Linked DNA regions of Archangium violaceum. The protein of the gene in region 1 interacts with the protein of each later gene in a pairwise test. Links are inferred from orthologs where the notes say so. Each region holds a gene or a part of one and is shown on either strand. Other genes may lie near its edges. The genes, in order: JRI60_RS22275 and JRI60_RS18475.

Evidence for each region.
Region 2: the proteins of JRI60_RS22275 (region 1) and JRI60_RS18475 interact in binary tests that used the Escherichia coli proteins (3 or more experiments, as listed by UniProt). The link is inferred for Archangium violaceum from one-to-one orthologs.

The regions. Positions count from the first base shown.
Region 1 is NZ_CP069396.1:5,435,850-5,447,031, forward strand. What follows is about bases 5,159-8,158. They hold JRI60_RS22275 (TlpA family protein disulfide reductase), read right to left. Parts: upstream 6,929-8,158; coding sequence 6,389-6,928; downstream 5,159-6,388. Other genes in these bases: JRI60_RS22270 (zinc ribbon domain-containing protein), read right to left, coding at 5,159-6,198; JRI60_RS22280 (heme lyase CcmF/NrfE family subunit), read right to left, coding at 6,925-8,158. Outside these bases: JRI60_RS22245 (hypothetical protein), read left to right, coding at 1-819; JRI60_RS22250 (cupin-like domain-containing protein), read left to right, coding at 1,131-2,468; JRI60_RS22255 (MBL fold metallo-hydrolase), read right to left, coding at 2,493-3,878; JRI60_RS22260 (hypothetical protein), read left to right, coding at 3,955-4,632; JRI60_RS22265 (hypothetical protein), read left to right, coding at 4,709-5,002; more of JRI60_RS22270, read right to left, coding at 5,074-5,158; more of JRI60_RS22280, read right to left, coding at 8,159-8,949; JRI60_RS22285 (cytochrome c maturation protein CcmE), read right to left, coding at 8,946-9,434; JRI60_RS22290 (hypothetical protein), read right to left, coding at 9,438-9,614; cytochrome c biogenesis protein CcsA, read right to left, coding at 9,616-10,305; JRI60_RS22300 (heme exporter protein CcmB), read right to left, coding at 10,448-11,143; heme ABC exporter ATP-binding protein CcmA, read right to left, coding at 11,140-11,182. UniProt on the Escherichia coli protein: Involved in disulfide bond formation. Catalyzes a late, reductive step in the assembly of periplasmic c-type cytochromes, probably the reduction of disulfide bonds of the apocytochrome c to allow covalent linkage with the heme.
Region 2 is NZ_CP069396.1:4,460,529-4,471,517, forward strand. Bases 3,061-5,867 are described here. They hold JRI60_RS18475 (protein-disulfide reductase DsbD family protein), read left to right. Parts: upstream 3,061-3,658; coding sequence 3,659-5,077; downstream 5,078-5,867. Other genes in these bases: JRI60_RS18470 (MFS transporter), read left to right, coding at 3,061-3,526; JRI60_RS18480 (hypothetical protein), read left to right, coding at 5,097-5,867. In the rest of the region: JRI60_RS18460 (spermidine synthase), read left to right, coding at 1-546; JRI60_RS18465 (hypothetical protein), read left to right, coding at 892-2,205; more of JRI60_RS18470, read left to right, coding at 2,282-3,060; more of JRI60_RS18480, read left to right, coding at 5,868-6,089; JRI60_RS18485 (cupin domain-containing protein), read right to left, coding at 6,094-6,456; JRI60_RS53430 (S41 family peptidase), read right to left, coding at 6,567-8,813; JRI60_RS18495 (carbohydrate ABC transporter permease), read right to left, coding at 8,914-9,750; JRI60_RS18500 (carbohydrate ABC transporter permease), read right to left, coding at 9,747-10,703; JRI60_RS18505 (ABC transporter substrate-binding protein), read right to left, coding at 10,700-10,989. UniProt on the Escherichia coli protein: Required to facilitate the formation of correct disulfide bonds in some periplasmic proteins and for the assembly of the periplasmic c-type cytochromes.

The DNA.
Region 1 (11,182 bases):
TCCTCCTTGTCGGGCAAGGTGACGGCCCCCAAGGGGCAGGATGTGAAGGGCACGGTCATCATCGCCTGCATCCCGGCGGGCGGAGGCTGCGGCGAGCCGACCTACTCGGCCCAGGTGGCGGAGAGCGGTCGCTCGGGGTCCTTCGCCATCCAGAACGTGGCCCCGGGCAGCTACCAGATCGTCGCCTGGAAGGATCTGAACGGAAACAAGGAGATCGACTCGGCGGACCTGGTGGGGGCCCAGACCCAGAATGGCGCCTACGCCCGGGTGTCTCCACCCGCGAGCGTCAACCTGGAGCTGAAGATGGGAGGCCAGCCGTCCGGGTCGGGCAAGCAGCCCGAGGCCGCGGCACCCGTACCGAACGCCGCGCAGGGCACTCCAGGGGGCCCCGTGGAGGGGGCCTTCTACAACGGCTCCATCCGCAAGGGCGGGTACTACAACGGCAAGGCGCGCTCGTGGATCATCAATGCGTCCGATGACCTCGACGGCTACTACGTGCGCTTCCTGCCGAAAGGCCGCTACGAGTTCTCCAGCCTGTACCGCACCCGCATCAACTTCAACACGGCGTGCTACCTGCGGCTCTACACCTATCACTCGGGGCGCGTGCAGTGGGGCGCCAATGGCCAGGTGACCGTGACGCCGGAGTTCAAGATCGGCCGCCGCGAGAACCTCTGCAGCCCCTCGTCGAACACGGACTTCACGCCGAACATCGGCGCCCAGACGTGGACCGTGAGCCAGACCCCGGACCCCAGCGGCAAGCCGGCCCTCACCATCGTCGAGCAGGGCGGGGTGACCCGCACCTACGTCCGGGGCGAGTGAGCGGGCTGGGAGAAGGTCTCACGTCTCATGGGGGGCATTGACGTGCGTTACGCGGGTAGGTGAAGTGGAAGCCAGGTTCTGGCTCAGGAGCCCTGGGCCCCGGAGGCTCGTGGATGTCAGCCCTTGGCCGGAACGAGCCCTGCTCGTGTGGTAGTGGCAAGGAATCCAGGCACTGCTGCGGATGCGAGGGCAGGGCGCCCGCTCCCGCTCCGGTCCAGGCGAAGCCGCCTCCCGTGAATGTCGATTCCGTGGAGTCGCTCGAGAGTGCCCTGGCCCGTGAGCCTGGGGACTCTTGGTACAGGTTCAGACTCGTGGATTTGTACATCCGCGAGCGGGGAGATCATCGGAAGGCCTTGACGTTGCTGGAGGAGGTATCGCCGCGGCAACTGCCGGCCACCACCGCACAGGAGGTCTGGCGCCTGCGGGGCGAATGCCTCAAGCAGCTCGGCGAGCTGCCGGCCGCGGTGGAGGCGTACCAGCAGGCCATGACGAGCGAGCTCGCGGCGCTGGAATCGAGTGACCCGCCAGAGCGAGCCGCGGGGATTTCGTTCTTCCACCTCGGCCGCGCGCAGCTGCTGTCGCGGGAGTTCGCCAGGGCTGAAGCCACCGCGCGGCGGGGATTGGAGCGGTTCCCGGAGCGGTGGCAGCTCCAGGACATCCTGGCGGTGGCGCTCCACAAGCAGGGGCGTACGGCGGAGGCCCTGGAGGTGTACCGTCAGGCCGCGAGTCACCTGCAAGGGATGTATCCGCCCCAGGCCGCGCGCGTCTCGAGCATCTACGGCAGCATGCTCGCGTACATCCAGCATGGCTCACCGGCGGGCGGGGTGGTGGAGGAGCCCACTTCGAGCGGGGCGCATCCGGATGGAGGATGGGCCGTGGAGCGGGTGCCCGAGCTGGACTCCCCCTTCCGGAACATCGAGCGCCGGCACCGGTTGAGCCCCGAGGAGTTCATCGCCGAGTACGCGCTCGCGAATCGTCCCGTGTTGCTCAGCGGAATCCTGGAGGACTGGCCCGCCTGGCGGAACTGGACGAAGTCCGCGCTCCTGCAACGACATGGGGACACCTGGGTCCAGGTGCGCAAGAGCAGCGACGTCACGGACGACAATTACCAGGAAGGCCGCCAGCGGCCTCGAATGCGGCTGCGTGAGTACGTCGAGCAGGTGATGGGCAAGGGGGCCTCGGGCGAGCGCGATCCGCTCTATCTCTTCGGATTGCAGGTGCTCGAGGGGATGGAGGGCGATTACCGTCACCCGCCGCATTTCGCGGGCCCGATGTTCGCCTTCGATGAGGAGCAGCGCCATTCCAGGGCGCTGTTCTACGTGGGGCCGGCCTACTCCGGAGTGAGCTTCCACCAACACACGGCGGCCTGGAACGCGTTGCTCTTTGGCTACAAGCGGTGGTTCCTGCTCCCACCGTTCCACTTCCATGGCCCCACGACGATCGCCATGCACGAGTGGGCCCGAGCCCACCGGGAGCCCTTCGCGGCGGAGCTGCACGAGTGCGTGCAAGGGCCGGGAGAGGTGCTGTTCGTGCCGCAGCACTGGTACCACGCGGTGCTCAACGTCTCGGACTGCGTGGGGATCGCGGTGGAGCTGGGTCCCAACTCGAGGCTCTTGCAGCACCAACTCGACAGTGCTGCTTCAGGGTGACTCGGTTCTTGAACCGCCCGTGTCCTACTTCGCCAGCTCGACCTTCTCCATGTACCCGGGGATATAGGCCGGCCAGCCGCGCGCCTCGACCCGGCCCTTTAGCGCCTGCAGCGCCGAGGGCTCCCCGTGGACGAGCAGTGTCTGGCGTGGCGGGGCCTCGAAGCCGTCCATCCAGCGCAGCATCTCCGTCCAGTCCGCGTGCGCGGAGAAACCGCTCACCGTGCGCAGCTCCGCCTCCACCCGCACCATCTGCCCGTGGATCTTGATCTCCTTCTCGCCGTCCAGCATGCGCCGGCCGCGCGAGCCCTCGGACTGGTAGCCCACGAAGAGCACCGTGTTGCGCGAGTCCGGCAGCCGGTGCTTCAGGTGGTGGAGGATGCGGCCCCCGGTGGCCATGCCCGAGGCGGAGATGATGATGCCCGGGCCCTCGAACTGGTTGATCCGCTGGCTCTCCTTCGGCGAGGTGATGAAGCGCGTGCGCTTCGTGGCCAGCGGTGACCCACCGCGCTCCACGATGGCGGACATGTCCAGGTCGTGCTCCTCCGCGTGCGCCAGGTAGATGGGCGTGGCGTCGCACGCCATGGGCGAGTCCACGAACACATCCAGCTCCGGGATGCGCCGCGCTCGCTCCAGGTTGCCCAGGTGGTAGAGCAGCTCCTGGGTGCGCCCGATGGAGAAGGCAGGGATGACGACCATGCCCTTGCGCTCGACGGCCCTGTTCACGGCCTCGCACAGCGCGTCCACGGGGCGAGTCTCCGCGTGCTCGCGGTCGCCGTAGGTGCTCTCCACCAGGAGCGTGGTGGCCGAGCGGACCGTCTGCGGATCCCTCAGGATGGGCGCGTGGTAGCGGCCCAGATCGCCGCTGAACACCACGCGCTGGTTCGTGCTCTCCAGGTGGAACACGCACACCGCCGAGCCCAGGATGTGGCCCGCCCGGTAGAAGGTGAGGGTGATGCCGGGGAGGATCTCCCGGGTGCGCTCGTAGCCGAAGGTCTCGAAGAGCTTCAGCGCGCGCTGTGCGTCCTCCACCGAGTAGAGGGGGAGGGCGGGGTGGTGCTTCGAGTAGCCCTCCTTGTTGGCGTAGCGGGCCTCTTCCTCCTGGAGGTGCGCCGAGTCCGGGAGGAGCAGCGCGGACAGGTCCCTGGTGCCAGACGTGCAGTAGACGGGCCCGTGGAAGCCGTCGCGCACCACGCGGGGCAGGCCGCCCGTGTGGTCGATGTGGGCGTGCGTGAGGACGATGGCGTCGAGGCTCCGGGCGGGCACGGGCAGGGAGTGCCAGTTGCGCTGGCGCAACTCCTTGCGTCCCTGGAAGAGACCGCAATCGACGAGCACCCGCTTGCCCTGGTGCTCGAGGAGGAACTTGGAGCCGGTGACGGTGCCCGCCGCACCGAGGAACTGGATGGAGGCCATGCGCGCGACTCTACCCGACCCCGCCTCATGGAGGGCACTCGTGGCGTAGTGTAGGGGTCATGAGAAGGGGGGCGTCATGGACCAGGAGTCGAGGAGTCACACCCGGCTGGGGCCACTCGAGCTCACGCTGTTCTCCGTGGGATTCGTGTTGTTGCTGCTGCTCGGAGTCCGCTTCGCGCTCAGCTTCGTGAAGTTCGGCCCCACCAGGGTCCACGAGGCGAAGGCCAACCTCAAGGCGCTCTACACCAGCCAGAGAGCCTACTTGCAGGAGAAGGACCGGTACGGCCAGCGGCTCCATGAGATCGGCTTCCTGCCGGAGCGTGGCAACCGCTTCGCGTACTTCCTCCTGTCCTCCGGTCCCATCGAGCTGCGCGATGCCACGGTGGAGACGCGCGTCAACGATGCGGTCATCGTCTGGAGCGACCGCTATCGCTTCAAGAACGCCCCCGCGCCCACCGGCTTCGCCGGGACCGGCTGTCCCCTCATTCCCGGAAAGGACGAGGCGGGCAGACCCCTGGGCGTCGGCGTCTGGGGCACCCCTCCCCACGAGGCGTTCATCGCCGTGGCCGCGGGCAACCTCGACAACGATGCCACGCTCGAGTGCTGGTCCATCGCCTCGGTGCCTCGGGTGGATGCGTATGGCAACGTCATTCCCGAGGGCCAGCCCTACCTGGAGCAGGACGACCTGCCGCAGCCGACACGGTGGGAGCGCCTCCGGAAGCTGGTGCTCGGACCGCTGGATCCGAATGGCTGAGCCGCGCCCGCTTCCCTGGGGAGGGCATGCCCTCCTATCCTCTCGACAAACGTTTCATCAGGAGGATGTGCGAGCCATGAATCGAGTGAAAAAGGCCTCGTGGTGGAGTGCGATGCTCGTCGGTGGAGTGCTGCTGGCGCTGCCGGCCGCGGCCGCTGGCAAGCAGACTCCGGATGAGTGCAAGGGCCAGTGCCTGGTGAAGGCCAACACGGCCATGAATGCATGTGTCGCGGGCTGCCCGAAGGGCGGTGAGGCCGGCAAGGTCGACGAGAAGTACGGGGCCTGTGTGAACCGCTGCGCCGAGAAGCTCCAGTCCAGCACCCAGTCCTGCGACAAGACCTGCGGGAAGTCGAAGCCCCAGGGGCACTAGCCCGGGTTACGCATGCTCCCTCTCCCTCTGGGAGAGGGCGGGGGGTGAGGGTCGTCACCCGCGGAGGGCCCTCACGCCTCGCGCGTGAAGGCCTGGTACACCCCGGCGAAGCCCACCGCGGCCAGTCCCGCGAGGAACAGCAGGGGCCCTGGCAGCAGCGCCCCGCACGCGAGCGTCCAGACCAGGCCGAGCACCACCACGGCGATGGGAACGAAGCGCAGCCAGCCCGGCCGGGCCACCTCCGGGCGCAGCGCCAGCAGGGCCAGCACCGCCAGCAGCAGCAGCTCCATCGTCTCCGCCAACGGCTTGTCCCAGCCCTTGTCGTAGGCCTGGGCGAGCAGGCTGTAGACGACGTCGTCCGACGGGCGCGGCGCGTCCACCACCTCCAGCCCCGGCGGGCCCTGGGTCGTCGGCACTGGCCCCGAATAGCTCCTCCCCGGCGTCCAGGTGAGGAACAGCGATACCAGGCACAGCACCACGCCTCCGAGCGCCACCCCGGATGTGCCGCGAATGAGCTGTCGCGGCTCGAAGAGGCGGCTGAACCCGGTCTCTCCCGCGTACACCTTGCGGTACTGGTCGTAGCCGATCAGCCCCGCGCCTCCCAGCCACAGCAGCGGCGTGAGGCCGATGCCCAGCATCCGGATCGCCAGCCCCACCGTCAGCACCGCGTACACCGCCGGTACCGCCGGGTGCAGCAGCGAGTCGGGCACCCAGTCCACCAACCCGTGCCTCGCGCCCGCCACCCGCATCTCGCGCGCTGTTACCAGCCATCCGCCCACGAACACCGCCAGCGTGCCGAGCGCTCCGACTCCCGCGAAGAAGGGCAGGATGGAGAGCACCAGCGCCACTCCCAGCAGTCCTACGCCCAGTACGGTCGGCGAGTGTCCCGGCACGTGCGCCAGCCAGATCGGTCCGTCGTACGGTGGGGCTGCGGGTCTGCCTGGATCCGTGTGCTCGTCCGCGTCGTCCGTTCGCACGCGGCGCGGGCCGGGATTCGTGTCCTCGGCCTCGTCTCGGGCGGGCACCGCCCTCGCCGTCGATGTGCTCCGCGAGCGCCCCGTCGTCTGCACCGCCGCCGTTCCAACGGACGTCCGGCGAATGCTCCCCGGCGGCGGCGTCGGCATCTTCGCCCCGCAGTTCTCGCAGTAACGCAGGGTCGGATCCTGCGCTCGCTCTCCGCACTCCTTGCACCGCATGGGTTACGGCCTCCTGCTCCCGGGCCCTCGGTGCTCCGGGTTCATGCCGCTCGGAGTGTACTGGATTCCGGGGATGACCCTCACCCCAGCCCTCTCCCAGAGGGAGAGGGGGTTTGACACCTTGGCAACCCGGGGGACTCGGTACCCTCACCCCGTCCCTCTCCCGGTGGGAGAGGGGTGGTTGTTGTTGTTACTGCTGCGCCGTCGGGGCGCTCGCGGACAGCTCCTTGATCCAGTTCGCCAACGACTGCGGATCGATCGGTCCCACGTGCTTGCCCCGGATCGTCCCCTGCGCGTCGATGAAGTACGTCTCCGGCACTCCCGCCACCCCGTAGTCCACCGCCATCTGCGACCGCGGATCCATCAGCTGCGGGAAGCTCGCCCCCATCTGCGACAGGAACTGTCTCGCGTTGTCCTCCGTGTCCTCGAAGATGACCCCCAGGAACGTCGCCTGGTTGCCGAACTCCCTCGAGCCCCACTCCAACACCGGGTGCTCCATCTTGCAGGGGCCGCACCACGACGCCCAGAAGTTGATCACCACCGGCCGGCCCTTGAGCTGCTCCAGCTTCACCAGCTGCCCGTTGTTCAGCGACCTCAGCCCGAACGCCGGCGCCGGTTTGCCCTTCAGCATGAAGGGCACCTCGTGCGGATCCCTCCCGAAGCCCTTGTTGAGCACCAGCAGCAGCCCCAGGCACAGGACGACGAAGCTCAGCGTGACGCGCCAGTTCATGCCGCACCCCGGTTCATCTCACCGCCAGTCTCGGGCGACGCTCCAGCCGCCGACGTCTCCGCCCCGGCCACCGCGCGCGCCTTCCTCGCCGGCCACAGCGCGATCAGCGTCCCCAGCACCAGCACCGGGATGCTCCACCAGATCCACCCCACCAGCGGGAAGACCCACGCGTTGAAGCTCGCCGTGCCACGCTCCTCGGAGAACGCCATCAGCGACAGGTACAGGTCTTCCTTCGCCGTCGTGCGCACCGCCGGCGTTCCCACCGGATCCGTCATGCGCTCGTAGTAGTTCATCCGCGGCGCCAGCTCGCTCACCGATCCATTCGGCGCCGTCACCTCGACCTTCGTGGCCACGAAGGTGCGGTGCGGCTCCTGCCCGCTCGCCAGTCCCAGGTACTTCACCTGGTACTCGCCCACCTTCATCGTCTGGCCCACCCGCACCGTGCCCGAGGTGTGCGTCACGTACGCCTGCGACGCTCCCACCGCCACCAGGATCATCACGATCCCCAGGTGCACGATGTAGCCGCCGAAGCGCCGCCGCGCCTTCGTCGCGCTGCCCACCAGCGCCGTGACGAAGCCCTCCTTGCGCTCGCTCATGCGCACCTTCACCGGCAGCGCCAGCTCCCGCAGGGTGATGACCGTGACGAAGCCCGCCAGTCCGAAGGTCAGCAGCGGGTAGAAGCCCCTCAGGCCTCCCAGCAGGCACGCGCCCACCACCGCCACGCCCACCCCCGCCGGAATCCAGAAGCGCTCGCGCACCGTCTTCGCATCCGAGCTGCCCCACGGCAGCATCGGGCCCACGCCCATCAGGAACAGCACCATGATGCCGCCGGGCACCGCCATCTTGTTGAAGTACGGCTCGCCCACGCTCACCCGCACCCCGCGCACCGCCTCGGAGATGAGCGGGTAGAGCGTGCCCAGCAGCACCGTGAAGGTGATCGCCACGAACACCAGGTTGTTCACCAGGATCGTCGCCTCGCGCGACACCAGCGACTTGAGCTCGCTCTCGGCCACCAGCAGGTGCCCGCGCGTGGCCAGCAGCGCGATGGACACGAACAGCAGCACCGCGATGAACACCAGGAACGTCGGGCCGATGTCCGACTGCGTGAAGCTGTGCACCGAGTTGAAGATGCCGCTTCGCGTCATGAACGTGCCCAGAATGGTCAGCACGAAGCTGCTCAACACCAGGCTCAGCGTCCACAGCTTCAGCATCTTCTTGCGCTCGTGCACCAGCGTGGAGTGCATGAACGCGGTGGACGTCAGCCACGGCAGGAAGGACGCGTTCTCCACCGGATCCCACGCCCAGTAGCCGCCCCAGCCCAACACCGCGTACGCCCACCACGAGCCCAGGATGATGCCCACCGACAGGAACAGCCACGCCACCAGCGTCCAACGGCGCAGGGGCGCCATCCACGCATCGCCCATCTCCCCGCGCAGCAGCGCGGCCACGGCGATGCCGAAGGGCACCGTCATCCCCACGTAGCCCAGGTACAGCATGGGCGGATGGATGACCATCAGGTAGTGGTTCTGCAGCAGCGCGTTGGGGCCCGGTCCGTCCGGCGGCACCGGCGACATCGCGTGGAACGGGTTGGCCGGCCCGGCGATGAGGAAGGTGAAGAACACGCCCACCGCCAGCATCGTGCCCAGCGCCAGGGACATGTAACGCGCGTGCTCGCGCCGGTGCACCAGCGCGAAGGCCAGCACGTAGCTGCCCATGATGAGGCCCCAGAAGAGGATGGAGCCCTCGAGCGCGCTCCACAGCGAGACGATCTTGAAGACCGTCGGCGTGGCCAGGCTGCCCACCTGCGCCACGTACTTCACGCTGAAGTCGTTGGTGAGCAGCGCCCACTCCATCACCAGGTTGGCGCCGAGCATGCAGGCGAAGAAGCCGTACACGCACCGCATCACCCAGGGGAAGGCCGCGTCGTCGCGGCGCATCCCGCCCACCAGGCCGACCAGCGCTCCGAAGCTCGCGAACGCGAGCCCGCCGAGCACCAGCCCGTATCCGAGCGTTCCGTTCACGGGTTCCTCACCGCCGCCGTGGTGGCTTCCTGCTTCTGCATCTCCTCGAACATCTTCTTCACGTCGTCATCCGTCTTCGGCGCCCGGTACTCGTTGGAGTGGTTCACCATGAGCCGGCTGCCCTCGAAGACCCGCGACTTGTCGAAGGTGCCCTCCACCACCACGCCGATGCGCTCGCGGAACATCTGCGGCGGCACCTCGGTGGTGCGCACCATCACGTGCGCCGCGTCGGGCTGCTCGCTGTCCATCACCTCGAAGTTCAAGGTGGTGTGCTGCTCGTTCCACTGGATGCTGCCCGGCTTCACCTGGCCACCCAGGCGGATGGTGGGGCCGTAGGCCTTCTCGCCCTGGGCCAGCATCTCCGAGGGCCGCCAGTAGTAGACGAGGTTCTCACCGATGTTGCCGAAGGCCACCAGGGCCAGGCCCGCTCCGGCCACCAGCAGGGCCACCACGGCGATGAGGCGGTTGCGGTTCTGCTGAGTCATGGCTCACTCCTTCGCGTCATTGGCGGCCTTGCCGGGCCGGCGCAGCCAGAGGGACAGGGCATACAGCGAAAGCGACGCCCAGGCGATGCCGTAGGCGGACCAGATGTACTCCCAGCCACCCTGGATGCGACCCATGCCCACCTGGGCGAGCAGCGTGTACGTGTGCAGTGCCGTGGTCATGTCAGGCGACCTCCGAAGCGCGGTTGTCCCGCGAGGCCGGCGCGTCCGTGGGGAGCGCCTCGGGCAGCGCCACCTCCGCCTCACGCGTGGCGAGCGCCACCCGGTAGCGGTGCAGCAGGAAGAGGGTGAGGATCATCAGCGAGGCCCAGGCGTTGACGCGCAGCGACAGCACCATGTCCGGGTCCACCGTCTTCGGCGTCGACTGCACCTGGTGCAGGCTGCGCCACCACTTCACCGAGAACCACACGATGGGCAGGTTCACGAACGAGATGATGCCCACCACCGAGCTCCACACCGCCCGCTTCTCGGGGTCTTCCACGAAGCGGCGCAGCGCCATGTAGGCCACGTACGTCACCAGCATGATCGCCATGGCGGTGAGCCGCGGATCCCAGTCCCAGTACGTGCCCCACGTCGGCTTGCCCCAGATGGCGCCCAGCACCAGTCCGTAGCTGCCGAAGAGCAGCCCCACCTCGCCGGAGGCCTCCGCCAGCGCGTCCGTCTTCCAGCTCGACTTGAAGAGGTAGGCCACGCACAGGCCGAAGTTCAGCACCAGCGCCAGCATCGCCATCCACATGGCCGGCACGTGCACGTAGATGATGCGGTAGACGTGGCCCATCTCCCGGTCCTCTGGCGTCCACACCAGTCCCAGGTACGTGCCCACCGCCAGCAGCGCCAGCGTCGCCACCGTCATGCCGGCCAGCACCGGACGCGCGTTGAAGCGCGAGCCCGGAGGCGCCCACTTGCGGCCCAGCCATACTCCCAGACCGACCGTCGTCAGCGCCGCCGCCGCCGAGCCCGTCTGCAGCACCGTGTTCATCACACCGCTCATGACCTCAATCCTCGATGACCCGGGGGAACAGGAGGAATCCCAACCCCCAATAAATCAGATTGAACCCGAAGAGCAGCCCGAACCATGAGCCGAGCTGATTCATCGGGTCACCCTGCAACACGAGCGATGTCGCCTTCGCGGCGGCGAGCAGCGCTGGAATGATGAGCGGGAACAGCAACAGCGGGAGCAGCACATCTCTTGCCCGCGCATTGCTCGCGATGGCCGAGTACACCGTGCCCGGCGCGCTGATGGCCATGCAGCCGAGCACCAGGGTGGTAGCGAAAGGTCCCACCCCCATGGCCACCTGTACCCCGTAGAGGGCCACCATCACCGGAATCAGCAGGGCGCCCAGGGCGATGAGCAGCAGCGCGTTGCCCACCGCCTTCGACAGGAAGATGGCGCGCGCGTCCGCCGGGGCCAGCCGCAGCCCGTCCAGGGTGAGGTTCTCCTGCTCCACCCGGAAGGACTCGCCCAGCGCGAGCACGCTGGCGAACAGCAGCGCCAGCCACAGGTAGCCGCCCGCGTTGCGCGCCAGCACCTTGCTGTCCGGCCCCACCGCGAAGGAGAAGAGCAGCAGCGTGGCCAGCGCGAAGAAGATGAGCGCGTTGAGCCGCGCGCGGGTCCGCCATTCGATCAGCAGATCCTTGGCCAGCAGCACCCCCACCGTCTTCAGCAGGGAGATGGGTCGCACGCGCTTCATGCCGCCACCGCCCGGCCCTCTTGCAGGTGCAGGCGCTCC
Region 2 (10,989 bases), 980 kb from region 1 along the record:
AGCGACACTCCGGCCCGGGTCGAAGTGGTGGAGGGGGACGCGCGCATCCTGCTCGAGCAGGAGCTGGCGCGCGGCCAGCCGCAGGGCTTCGACGTGCTCGCGGTGGATGTCTTCAGCTCGGACTCCATCCCGGTGCACCTGCTCACCGAGGAGGCGGTGGACGTCTACCGGCGGCACCTGGCGCCCGGGGGGGTGCTGGCGTTGCACATCAGCAACGTGCACCTGGACCTGCTACCCGTCGCCGTGGCGCACGCGTGGTTCTCCGGCCTGCATGCCACGCTGGTGGCGACGGAGACGAACGGGGACGCGCGCGGCAGCTCCTGGGTGCTGATGGACAAGGAGGGGCGCTTCACCCGGGGGGACACCTTCTCGCGCGAGGGCGAGCGGGTGCGGCGGCTGGCCTACTCCGAGGCCCCGAGCAAGCGGTGGACGGACGAGCGCAGCAGCCTGCTGCCATTCCTCAGGGCGCTCGGAGTGGACCGGGGGGGCCTCGTCGAGGATCCCGCCGAGGAGCCCGCTCCCGTGGCGGCTCCCGCCGGGCCCTGAGGAGCCGGCACCCGCCCCCTGGGCCGTTCCTCGTCCGAGGCCCGGCCCCGCCTGCCTGCCCTGGGTTCCCGAGGGCCTCGCCGGGATGCAGTGGGGCGCCCGGGTCCGACTGGGGGGCATGGTGTGGGGCTTGTGTGGGAACGCCGGTTCCCAAACTCGAGCCCTCAGGCCGTTCACTGCCCGTCATCTGGCCCGGTACGCGGTTTGCTCCCGTGCCTCGCGGCAAGGGGGCACAAGACGGTGATTCGTAGACTGCTTGGGGCGTGTGGTGTGGCGGCGTTGGTGGCAGGGGCATGGGCGTGCGGTGACTCGACGGAGGCGCCGACGCGTCCGGCGCAGGAGGATGTGCCGGCGCCCATTGACGGCACGCCTCCCGATTCGGGCTCGTCGACTCCGCCCAAGGATGGTGGAGACGTCACGCCACCGCCCGATGCGGGAGGCCCACCGCCTCCTCCCGATGGGGGCACTCCGCCGGATGGCGGCTCCGGTCCCGTGCAGTCGGTCCCGGACCCGTGGCCCCGGGAGGCCTCGGTCAACTTCACCCAGCGCTTCGGCGTGGGCCGGCCTCGCGACGTGGCCGTGGATGAGGGCTTCAACATCTGGCTGCTCAACGGCAACCAGATTGGCGTGCTGCGTCCCGGAGACAGCCAGCCCATCTGGGTGACGAACCTCGGTCAGGCCGGCAGGGGCTTCTCCTCCAGGGTCATCTGCGGCGGCAGCGCCGGCCGCGCCTACGTGGGCTACTACGCCGACGAGCTCGATGATCCCCATCGCCTGTCCTACGAGGATCCCTCCTACGGCGAGGGGGATGTGGACGTGGTGAAGCTCACTCCGGATGGCAACATCGTCATGGAGGAGCACCTCTTCCGTTCGTTCCGGCGGGACAAGGAGAAGAACGACGGGAGCCTCACCTGGAACCCGCCGACCAACGTCGGCCTGCGCAACTCGAACAACTGGACGTACGACGAGGATCGCGCGGTGCTCAGCTGCGTGAGGGTGATGCGCGGCCGGGACAAGGGCGAGGTGTACGTCGGCACCAACCACGGCGTGTCGCGCATCAAGGGGCTCTACTACAACAGCCACCGCCACCCGGTGTGGTGGGAGGGCACCACCCAGCGCGCCGGTTACACCTATGGTCTGGGCATCTCCCAGAGCGGTGACGTGCTCATCGCCAACGAGTGGACCTTCGGCATCGTCACGCCCAACGCGGACCTCGGCGTCTGGGATTGGATGAGCCCCAAGGAGCTCAACCCGATGAAGGTGGAGTCCTCGTACCTCCCCGAGGTCAACTCCCTGGAGACGTTCGACAGCTGGCGCGCCTTCGAGCAGACGAAGGATGGCAGCTACTACCTGGGCAGCAAGGATTACGGCCTGTGGGAGATGTCCATCATCTCGCGCGGCAATCCCTTCCAGAAGGGCAAGAAGATCGCGGGCCTGCCCACCGACGCCATCCAGTCGCTTGCGGCCACGGATGATGGCTCGCTCTTCATCGGCACCGAGAACGCCGGCCTGTGGCGGCTGGACGCGAACAAGAACCTCACGCGCGTGACGGACGTGCCGGGCGGGGATGTGCGCCGGCTCATCTATGACCCCAATGGCACCCCGGCGATGCTCTACGTCCTCACCAACGCGGGGCTCACCGTCCTCCGGGGTTACTGAGTGAGGGACGCGGGGGGCGACGTCTCCTGGCGTCGCCTCCGAGCGCGCGGGGCGGTTCTCCGTTAGGGTTCGAGGTGTGAAGAGAACCTCGTACCGGAAGCTGGGGCTGCTCAGCGCGCTGTACTTCGTTCAGGGGCTGCCCTACGGCTTCCAGACCACCGCGCTGGCCGTGTACCTGCGCACCCAGGGCGTGTCGCTGATGGTCATCAGCAGCATCGGGCTCCTGTCGCTCCCGTGGATGGGCAAGGCGCTGTGGGCTCCCCTGGTGGACCGCTATGGCTCGGAGCGCATCGGCCGGCGCAAGTCGTGGATATTGCCCATGCAGGCCGGGATGGCGGCCGCCTGCGCGGCGGCGGCGTTCGTCCCGGTGCCGGGCGCGCTGACGGTGCTGCTGGGGCTCGTCTTCCTGATGAACCTCTTCGCCGCCACGCAGGACATCGCGGTGGATGGGTTCGCGGTGGACCTGCTGGAGCCGCACGAGCTGGGGTGGGGCAACACGGCCCAGGTGGTGGGCTACAAGGCGGGGATGCTCACCGGAGGCGGGCTGCTCGTCTGGATGAGCGAGCTCATCGGCTGGCGGGGCCTCTTCCTGGCGATGTCGCTCCTGTCGCTGCTGGTGCTGGCGGTGGCGGCCGTGGCGCGCGAGCCCCGGCGCTCCGAGGAAGGCACGGCCGGCGAGCGGCTCTCCTGGCACGACGTGAAGGAGCGGCTCCTCGCCGCGCTGCGCCTGCCCGGCACGGGGTGGATGCTGCTCTTCATCGGCACCTACAAGCTGGGCGAGACGATGGTGGACGTGCTCTTCAAGCCCTTCCTCGTCGACATGCACTTCACGCCCGCGCAGATCGGCCAGTGGGTGGGGACGTGGGGCCTGGTGGCCTCGCTGCTCGGCTCCTTCGCGGGAGGGTGGCTCGCCACCCGGATGCCGTTGCTGGGGGCGCTCGCCCTCGCCTCGTTCCTGCGCGTGTTCCCCCTGGGCGGCGAGTGGTGGCTGGCGGTCCATGGGCCCACGCCGCCGGGCGTCATCGCCGTCACCGTGGCGGAGCACTTCTTCGGGGGGGTGCTCACCACGGCGCTGTTCGCGTTCATGATGTCGCGGGTGGACCGGCGCATCGGGGCCACGCACTACACGCTGCTGGCCAGCGTGGAGGTGATGGGCAAGGCGCCAGGAGGGCCCCTCGCGGGCCTGCTGGCCACCCGGGCGGGTTGGAGCTACTCGGACGTGTTCCTGCTGGGCACGGTGCTCTCGGTGGCCTTCCTGGCGCTCCTGCTGCCCCTGCGGCAGAGGACGTCACACTCCCAGTCCGTCTCACCCCAGGTATAGGGGGGGAGGGGTGGGCGAGGGCTGGCATGCCAGGCGGGACTTCGTTACCTGCTCGCGTCCTGGGGCGACCTCCGGTGTCACGGCCGGACGTTGGCGCGTATAAAGGGGACCCCGGAGGGCAAGAGGAGCGACATGGACGCGAAGAAGAGGGTCGGAGTCATCGCGGCGGTATTCGGGCTGGCCGTGGCGGTCGTGCCCTGGCTCCTGCCGACGGGTCCCAGCACGGGGCTGGACGCGGCGCGTTTCCTGGAGGCCGGGAGCTTCGCGCTCGGCGCGGCCGTGGTGTTCGCCGGTGGACTGCTCACCGCGATGACGCCCTGTGTCTACCCGCTCATCCCCATCACCGTGTCCGTCTTCGGGGCCCGCAAGGCCGAGGGGCGTGGCAAGGCGCTCGTGCTGACCAGCTCGTACATCGTCGGCATGGGCGTGGTGTTCAGCGGGCTGGGCGTGCTGGCGGCGAAGACGGGGCAGGCCTTCGGGTCGATGCTCGGCAGTCCCGTGGTGGTGACGGGCCTGGCGGTGTTCCTCCTGCTGCTGGCCACCTCCATGTTCGGCGCCTTCGAGCTGGCGCTCCCCCAGGGACTGCAGCAGCGGCTCAACTCGGTGGGAGGCTCGGGCATCACGGGCGCCTTCCTCATGGGCAGCGTGTCCGGCTTCCTCGCGGCGCCGTGCACCGGGCCAGTGCTCACGGGCCTGCTGGCCTTCGTGGCGAAGTCGCAGAGCACGGTGCTCGGCGCGGCGCTGCTCTTCGTCTACGCGCTCGGCATCGGCGTGCCCTTCTTCCTCATCGGCGTCTTCACCGTGCGCCTGCCTCGGGGCGGCGTGTGGATGGAGTGGGTGAAGAGCGTGCTGGGCATCGTGCTGGTGGCGCTCGCCATCTCCTACCTGAAGGACGGTTTCCCGGCGCTGGGCGGGGCGGTGAAGGGCCTCTCCGAGCAGCTCGGCCGTCACCCCGGGACGGCCATCGCCTCGGTGCTGGCGGTGCTGGGCGTGCTGCTGGGGGCCATCCACCTGTCCTTCAAGGAGGGGGCGCGGGACTTCGCCCTCAAGGGGGTCGGCGTGGCGCTGGTGGTGGCGGCCCTGGTGCTGCGCGGCGGCGCCATGGACTCGAAGTCGGCGGGGATGCTCTGGGTGTCGCTCGGCTGGGTGGAGCCGCCCAAGGCGCCCACCTTCGCGTGGCACTCGGTGCTGCCCGCCAAGGGCAGTGGCTTCTCGTCCGAGTCCTTCGAGCAGGTGCTGGCCCGCGCGAAGAGCGAGGGCCGGCCGGTGATGATCGACTTCTTCGCGGAGTGGTGCGCGGCCTGCAAGGAGCTGGACCGGGAGACGTACCCGGCCCTCGAGGTCATCGAGGAGTCGGGCCGCTTCATCAACGTGAAGGTGGACGCCACCCAGAGCGATGACGCGCTGGACGCGCTGATGGAGCGCTTCGGGGTGGAGGGGCTGCCCACGGTGGCCTTCATCTCGTCCAACGGGGAGCTGCTGCGCGACCCGAGGGTGACGGGCTTCCTGGATCCGCGCTCCTTCGTCGTGCAGATGAAGAAGGTCGACTAGCGGTGGTGGTGCCCCGCCCATGAGCGACCTCGAACCCCTCCAACTCCACACGACTCCCCGGTCGGGAGAGACGCTTCGGGGTGAGTTGGTCCTCCAGGCGGGAACCGCCGGGCTGGAGCGGGTCACCCGCGTGGAGATCCGCGTCCGGGGGATGCTGGAGTACGACGATGAGGGGCCGCGCCGTGAGGAGCTCCCTGGCTCGGAGTTCATCAGGGACCGGCCGCTCCGGGGAGAGCTGCGAATCCCCTTCGACCTGAACCTGCCGCGGGATGTACCTCCAAGCTACCAGGGCAAGGACGTGCGGATCTCCTGGGAGCTGAGGGCCTCCCTGCATGGGATTACTGGCACGGAGTTGATGCGGTGGAGCCGGCCCCTCCAACTCGCGCCGGGCCGGACGACGCGTCAACCGCAGTGGATCACCCCGCGCGCACCTCGCGGCTCCTCCATGGTGGCCGCCAGCACCTGGGGATGCCTGCTCGTCCCCGTGCTGTTCTGCATCTGTCCGGGCGTGAGCGGGTTGTTCGGTCTGGGCTCGGGGCTCTCGTCTGGCGAACGGGCGGTGGGAATCATCTTCTGCCTCGTCCTGATCGCCGCGGGCGTGGGCCTCAACTTCCTGTTCTTCGGCAAGGCGCGGACGGTGTCGAAGTTCAAGGCGGCCTCCCTGATTCCCCTGGCCGAGAGCTTCCCGCTCGGCGCGACCGCGCGGCTGCGGGTCTTCCTGGAGCTCACGAAGACCTTCACCGTGCGCGGGGGCCGGATCGAGCTCTTCGCCCACGAAGAGGTCCGGAAGGTTCGTTCCATGGGGCCGGTGCCCGTTCAGCTGCCGGCGCAGCTCACCCGGGGGTGGCACCAGTTCGACGTGGAGCTCCCCATCCCCCGGGACATCCCCCCCACCTTCAGGACGCACCTGACGGCCCTTTGCACGTTGACCCTTCAGTTCGAGGGATACGAGGACATGCAGCTGAATGCCTCGGTCAAGATCGCGCCGGAGGAACTGGACGCGGCGGGGTGAGCGGCTACGCGTCGCGGTGGACGGTGTCGGGCGAGAAGGCGGGCAGGCAGATGGCGATGTACTCGGCGCCGTCGGCCTCGGGGGTGCTGTAGCGGACCCACTCGCCGGGCTCGGTCACCACGGCCTGGCCCGCGCGCACGTCCAGGTGGCCGCCCTTGTGCTCCACGCGCAGCACACCCTTGATGACCACGGTGATTTCACGGAACTCGGGCGTCTGTCCGGGCTCCAGCCACCCGCCGGGGCTGCGCATGTGGGCGACGCTGAGCTCGGAGTGCTTCGTGTTCACCCGTCCCACGTACTCGTCGATGAGCTTGGGCTTGTTGCCCGCGGCGGTGACGCGCGTGGGGGCGGGGATGAGGGTCGGCATGTCTCTCTCCGGGAAGGGTTGGGGGCGCGAAGCTATCAGCGCCCGGGCCTTCCCGGTGGGAAGTCCGGCGGGGGTGTCGAGTGCCACCCGCCGGGAGCCGGTCAGGGCCGCTACGGGGTGTCGCGGGCCACCGCCATGCCCGACGCGCCCGCGCCCCCGAGGTAATCGAGCGCCCGCTCCAGCACCTCGTCCTTGCCGGCCTTGATGCTGGTGAGGGTCGGCCTCGCGAAGACCTGGGGCCGCAGACCCACCCGCTGCAACTGGCGTCCATCCAGGTGCCGCACGTCGTGGCCGGTGAAGGTCATCGTGACGCCGCCGGGGAGCACCAGGTCCGTGAGCTCCCCGTTCGTGCCCGCGCTGGGGCTGCCGATCATCGTGGTGCCATTGGCCGCCTCGAGGAGCAGGCCCAGGTGCTCGGCCTCGCCGCTCGTCCGCTCGTCCACGAGCATCACCGTCTTGCCGCGGTACACGGGCACGCGAGCCCTGGGCAGCTCCTGGAGGAACTTGTAGCGGCCAGCGGTCTCGTCCGCCGAGACGAGGTTGCGCTCGAACACCGCTCCGTAGCGCGCCTTGCGCGTGTTGAGGTACGGCACGACGCTCGAGGCCGCCCCGTTCGGAGCGCCGCGCATGTCGAGCACGAGGGCCCGGGTGTTCTTCACCTTGTCGAAGAGGGTCGCCACCTGCGAGGCCTGCAGGCGCGTCATGTCCACGTAGGCGATGTCCCCCAGCAGCCGATAGGGCTCGCCCTTCCGGGGCTTCTGGAGCGACTTCAGGCTCCGGGTGAAGCGCACCTGCTTGACCTGTCCGCTGGAGTCGCGCACGCCCACCGTGGCCTGGGAGCCCTCGGGGCCCGCCAGCGCCCGCTCCAGCAGGCGGTGCCGCAGGTGCGCGGGGCTCGAGGCCGTCACATAGGGCTCCAGCGCCTTGATGCGTTCCGCGAGGGGCTTGCCGTCGAGCGTCTCGATGACCTGGCCCCGCATGATTCCCGGGGCGGCCTCCGCGTCCCACACCTCCATCACCACGGGCTGGCCGTTGAGCTCCATCAGCTCGAAGGGCGCGCGCGTGCCGGAGATGCCCCGCTTGTCCAGCTCCGGGTGGCCGCGCAGGGTGGTGTGCCCGTCCTGGACGAGCCTGCTCAGCTCCGCCACCGCGAGCGCGTACTCCGCCGCGCCGTTGGCCTTCTCGAACCGGGGCAGGAACGTGGTCAGCGCCTCGTCCCAGTCCCGGTCCAGCAGGTGCTTGTACGGGTAGAAGAAGTGGATGACGTTCCAGGCGCGGAAGAGCGCGAGCAGGCGGTATTCGCGGCTGGGGTGGAGCATGTCCTCGTACTGCCGGTCCGCCTGCCACCGGGCCGGGGGCAGCAGCTCCAGGTCGCGCGCCTTGCCCTTCTTCGCCGGCTTCTTCGCCAGCTCGAGCGCCTTCTGGAGGGTCTCGTCCTTGTCGGAGCGGGCGCGCTTGGGCAGCACGGCGTCCGCGCGCATGGGGATGCCGAGCTCGCTGAGCCGCACGGACGCCGTCAGTCCGGCGCCCAGCTCCACCTGCGTCTTCTCCACCACCGCGCCGTCGTCCAGGCGGCCCTCGGTGACGATCTGCGCCAGCCCCAGGGCCTTCATGGTGAGGGCGCGGGGATCCAGGTTCGACTGGTCATCCAGCAGGAAGATGACGGGGCGCGCCTTGCCATCGCCCCTGGGGGACACGCGCTCGCCCGCGGTGGAGAGGAACGAGGTGGTGTAGCCGCTGGTGGACCGGGTCTGCGCGCGGTAGCCCGAGTGGAACACCGAGCGCTGTCCGGGGACCTCGAGCTCCTGGCTCAGCAGGAAGGGCAGCAGGTCGCCGAGCGCCTGGGACATGGCCCCCTGGGCGTCGGGCATCAGCCCGCGGGCGCGCAGATCGACGATGACGGCCTTGGCCTTGGAGATGTCCGGGCGCAGCTCCTGGATGTTGCGGCCCCGGCTGGCGCGCAGGTCCAGGACGAGCACGTCCTTGGCCTCCCAGCTGCGCAGCTCGCGGACCGGAGCGGTCGGGCCCTTCACGCCCTCCTGCTGCTCGTCGGGGCGGAGGATGCGCGTGGCGGGGTCGCGCAGCTCCTCCAACAGGTCCTGCACGGCCGCGGCGTAGGCCGCGCGATCCTTCGCGGCCTCCACCTTGGGGATGGCGGCCACCAGGGCCGCGTCCCAGTCGATGTCCTTGTAGGCGAGGTATGGGTGACGGTATCGCACCTGGCCCCACAGGCGGCCCAGGTGGGCGAGCCGCTCCTCACGGGAGGGGAGGGGCTCGGCGGGGGGAGGGGCCGCCACCGCGGTGGTGGCGGCCATGAGGCCGAGAGCCAGGATGAGCGTCGACAATGAGGTGCGCATGGGCCTCGTTCGTGGGGGACGTGAGGTCTGGGGCCGGACGGTATCTCAACGAGATACCGCCGGCATACTGGGTGCGAGTGCGGAGTACCTGCCTGGATGCTCAACCCTTGACGGCGCCAGCGGTGAGGCCGGAGACGATGCGCCGCTGGAAGATGAGCACCAGGACGATGAGTGGAACCGTCACGATGACGGAGGCGGCCATGATGAGGCCCCAGGGTAGCTCGTACTGGCTGGCCCCGCTCATCAGGGCGATGGCCACGGGCACGGTCCGGGCCTCCTGCGACAGGGTGAAGGTGAGGGCGAAGAGGAACTCGTTCCACGCGGCGATGAAGGCCAGCAGGCCCGTCGTCACCAGCGCCGGTTTGAGCAGCGGCAGGAAGACGTGCATGCAGATGACCCAGGGCGAGGCCCCGTCCATCACCGCCGCCTCCTCCAGCTCCTTGGGCAGCTCGCGCATGAAGGTCGTCAACACCCAGACGGTGAAGGGCAGGGTGAAGAGCAGGTAGGAGAGCGTGAGCGCGGGCAGGGTGTTGTACAGGCCCAGCCAGCGCACGAGCTCGAACATGCCGGAGAGCACGGCGATCTGCGGGAACATGGAGACGGCGAGGATCATCAGCATCAACGGGGTGCGCCCGAAGAAGCGGATGCGCCCCAGGGCGAACGCCGCGGTGACCGCCAGGAAGAGCGAGATGAGCACCACCGTGGAGGCCACCACCACCGAGTTGAACAGGTTCCTGCCGAAGGGCTGCTCGGTGAAGACGAGGACGTAGTTCTGCCAGGCGGGGTTGCGGGGCCACGCCTCCACCTCGAAGAGGGCGCTGCCCTGCTTCAGCGAGGACACCACCGCCCAGTAGAAGGGGAAGAGCGTGTAGAGGGTGATGACCACCACGAGCAGCCCGAAGGTGGCCCGGCCCAGCCAGCGAAGTGCCTTTCTCATGCCGCCTCCTCCACCGCCGACCGTCCCAGGACGAGGTAGACCGCGGTGAACATCGCGATGACCGCGAACAGCATCGAGGCCGCCGCGGCGCCCAATCCCAACTCCTGGAACTCGAACATCTGCTGGCGCGCGTAGACGGCCATGGACATGGACTCACTGCTGTTGGTGGTGAGCACGTAGAACAGATCGAACACCCGCATGGCGTCCAGCACGCGGAAGATGATGGCCACCAGCATGGGCCCGCGGATGAGCGGCAGGGTGACCTTGAAGAAGACGCGGATGGGGCCCGCCCCGTCCAGCTTCGCGGCCTCGTAGAGCTCGTCCGGAAGCATCTGCAGCGCCGCCAGCAGCAGCAGCGTCATGAAGGGCGTCGTCTTCCACACGTCCACGGCGATGACCGCGGCCATGGACAGCCGCGGATCCGCCGTCCAGGCGATGGGCGCATCGATGAACCCCAGGTGCAGGAACATCGCGTTGATGACGCCGTAGACGTCATGGAACATCCAGCCCCACATCCTCGCGGACACCACGGTGGGAATGGCCCACGGCACCAGCACCGCCGCCCGCAGCACGCCGCGTCCCCGGAAGCGCGTGTTGAGTGTGAGGGCGATCATCATCCCCAGCACCGTCTCCAGCGTCACCGAGATGCCCGTGAAGAAGAAGGTGTTGCGCACCGACTGCCACCAGTCCGGGTCGTCCCAGACGGTGGCGAAGTTCTCCAGGCCCACGAACTGCGGAGGCTCCGGGTTGGACAGGTTCGCGTTGGTGAAGGCGAACCAGAAGGTTCTGAGCAACGGCCAGCCGGCCACCATGCCCAGCACGACGAGCGTGGGCAGGAGGAACAGCCACGCCGCGCGGACGCGCTGCCGGGACAGTTGGGAGACACTGGCCGGCGGCGGGGCGGGCGTGGCCGTGGCGGTGGTGGCGGCCGGGACACCACTGGGAACGCTCACCACTTACCTCCCCGACCCAGGTTCTCGAGCTTCTTCTGCAGGTCCTTCAACTTGTCCTCCGGTTTGGCCGTCTTGGACAGGACGGCGTGCACGGCGTTGCGGAACTCGGCGCTCACGCGGCTGTATTTGGCTCCCGTGACCTTCGAGGGACGCGCCACCGCGTTCGTGAACGTCTCGAGCAGGCTGGTATAGAACGGATTGACCTTCAACACCTCCGCGTCCTTATAGAGGCTGGCGATGGTGGGATTGAAGGAGGCGACGATGGCGCGGCGCTTCTGCTCCTCGG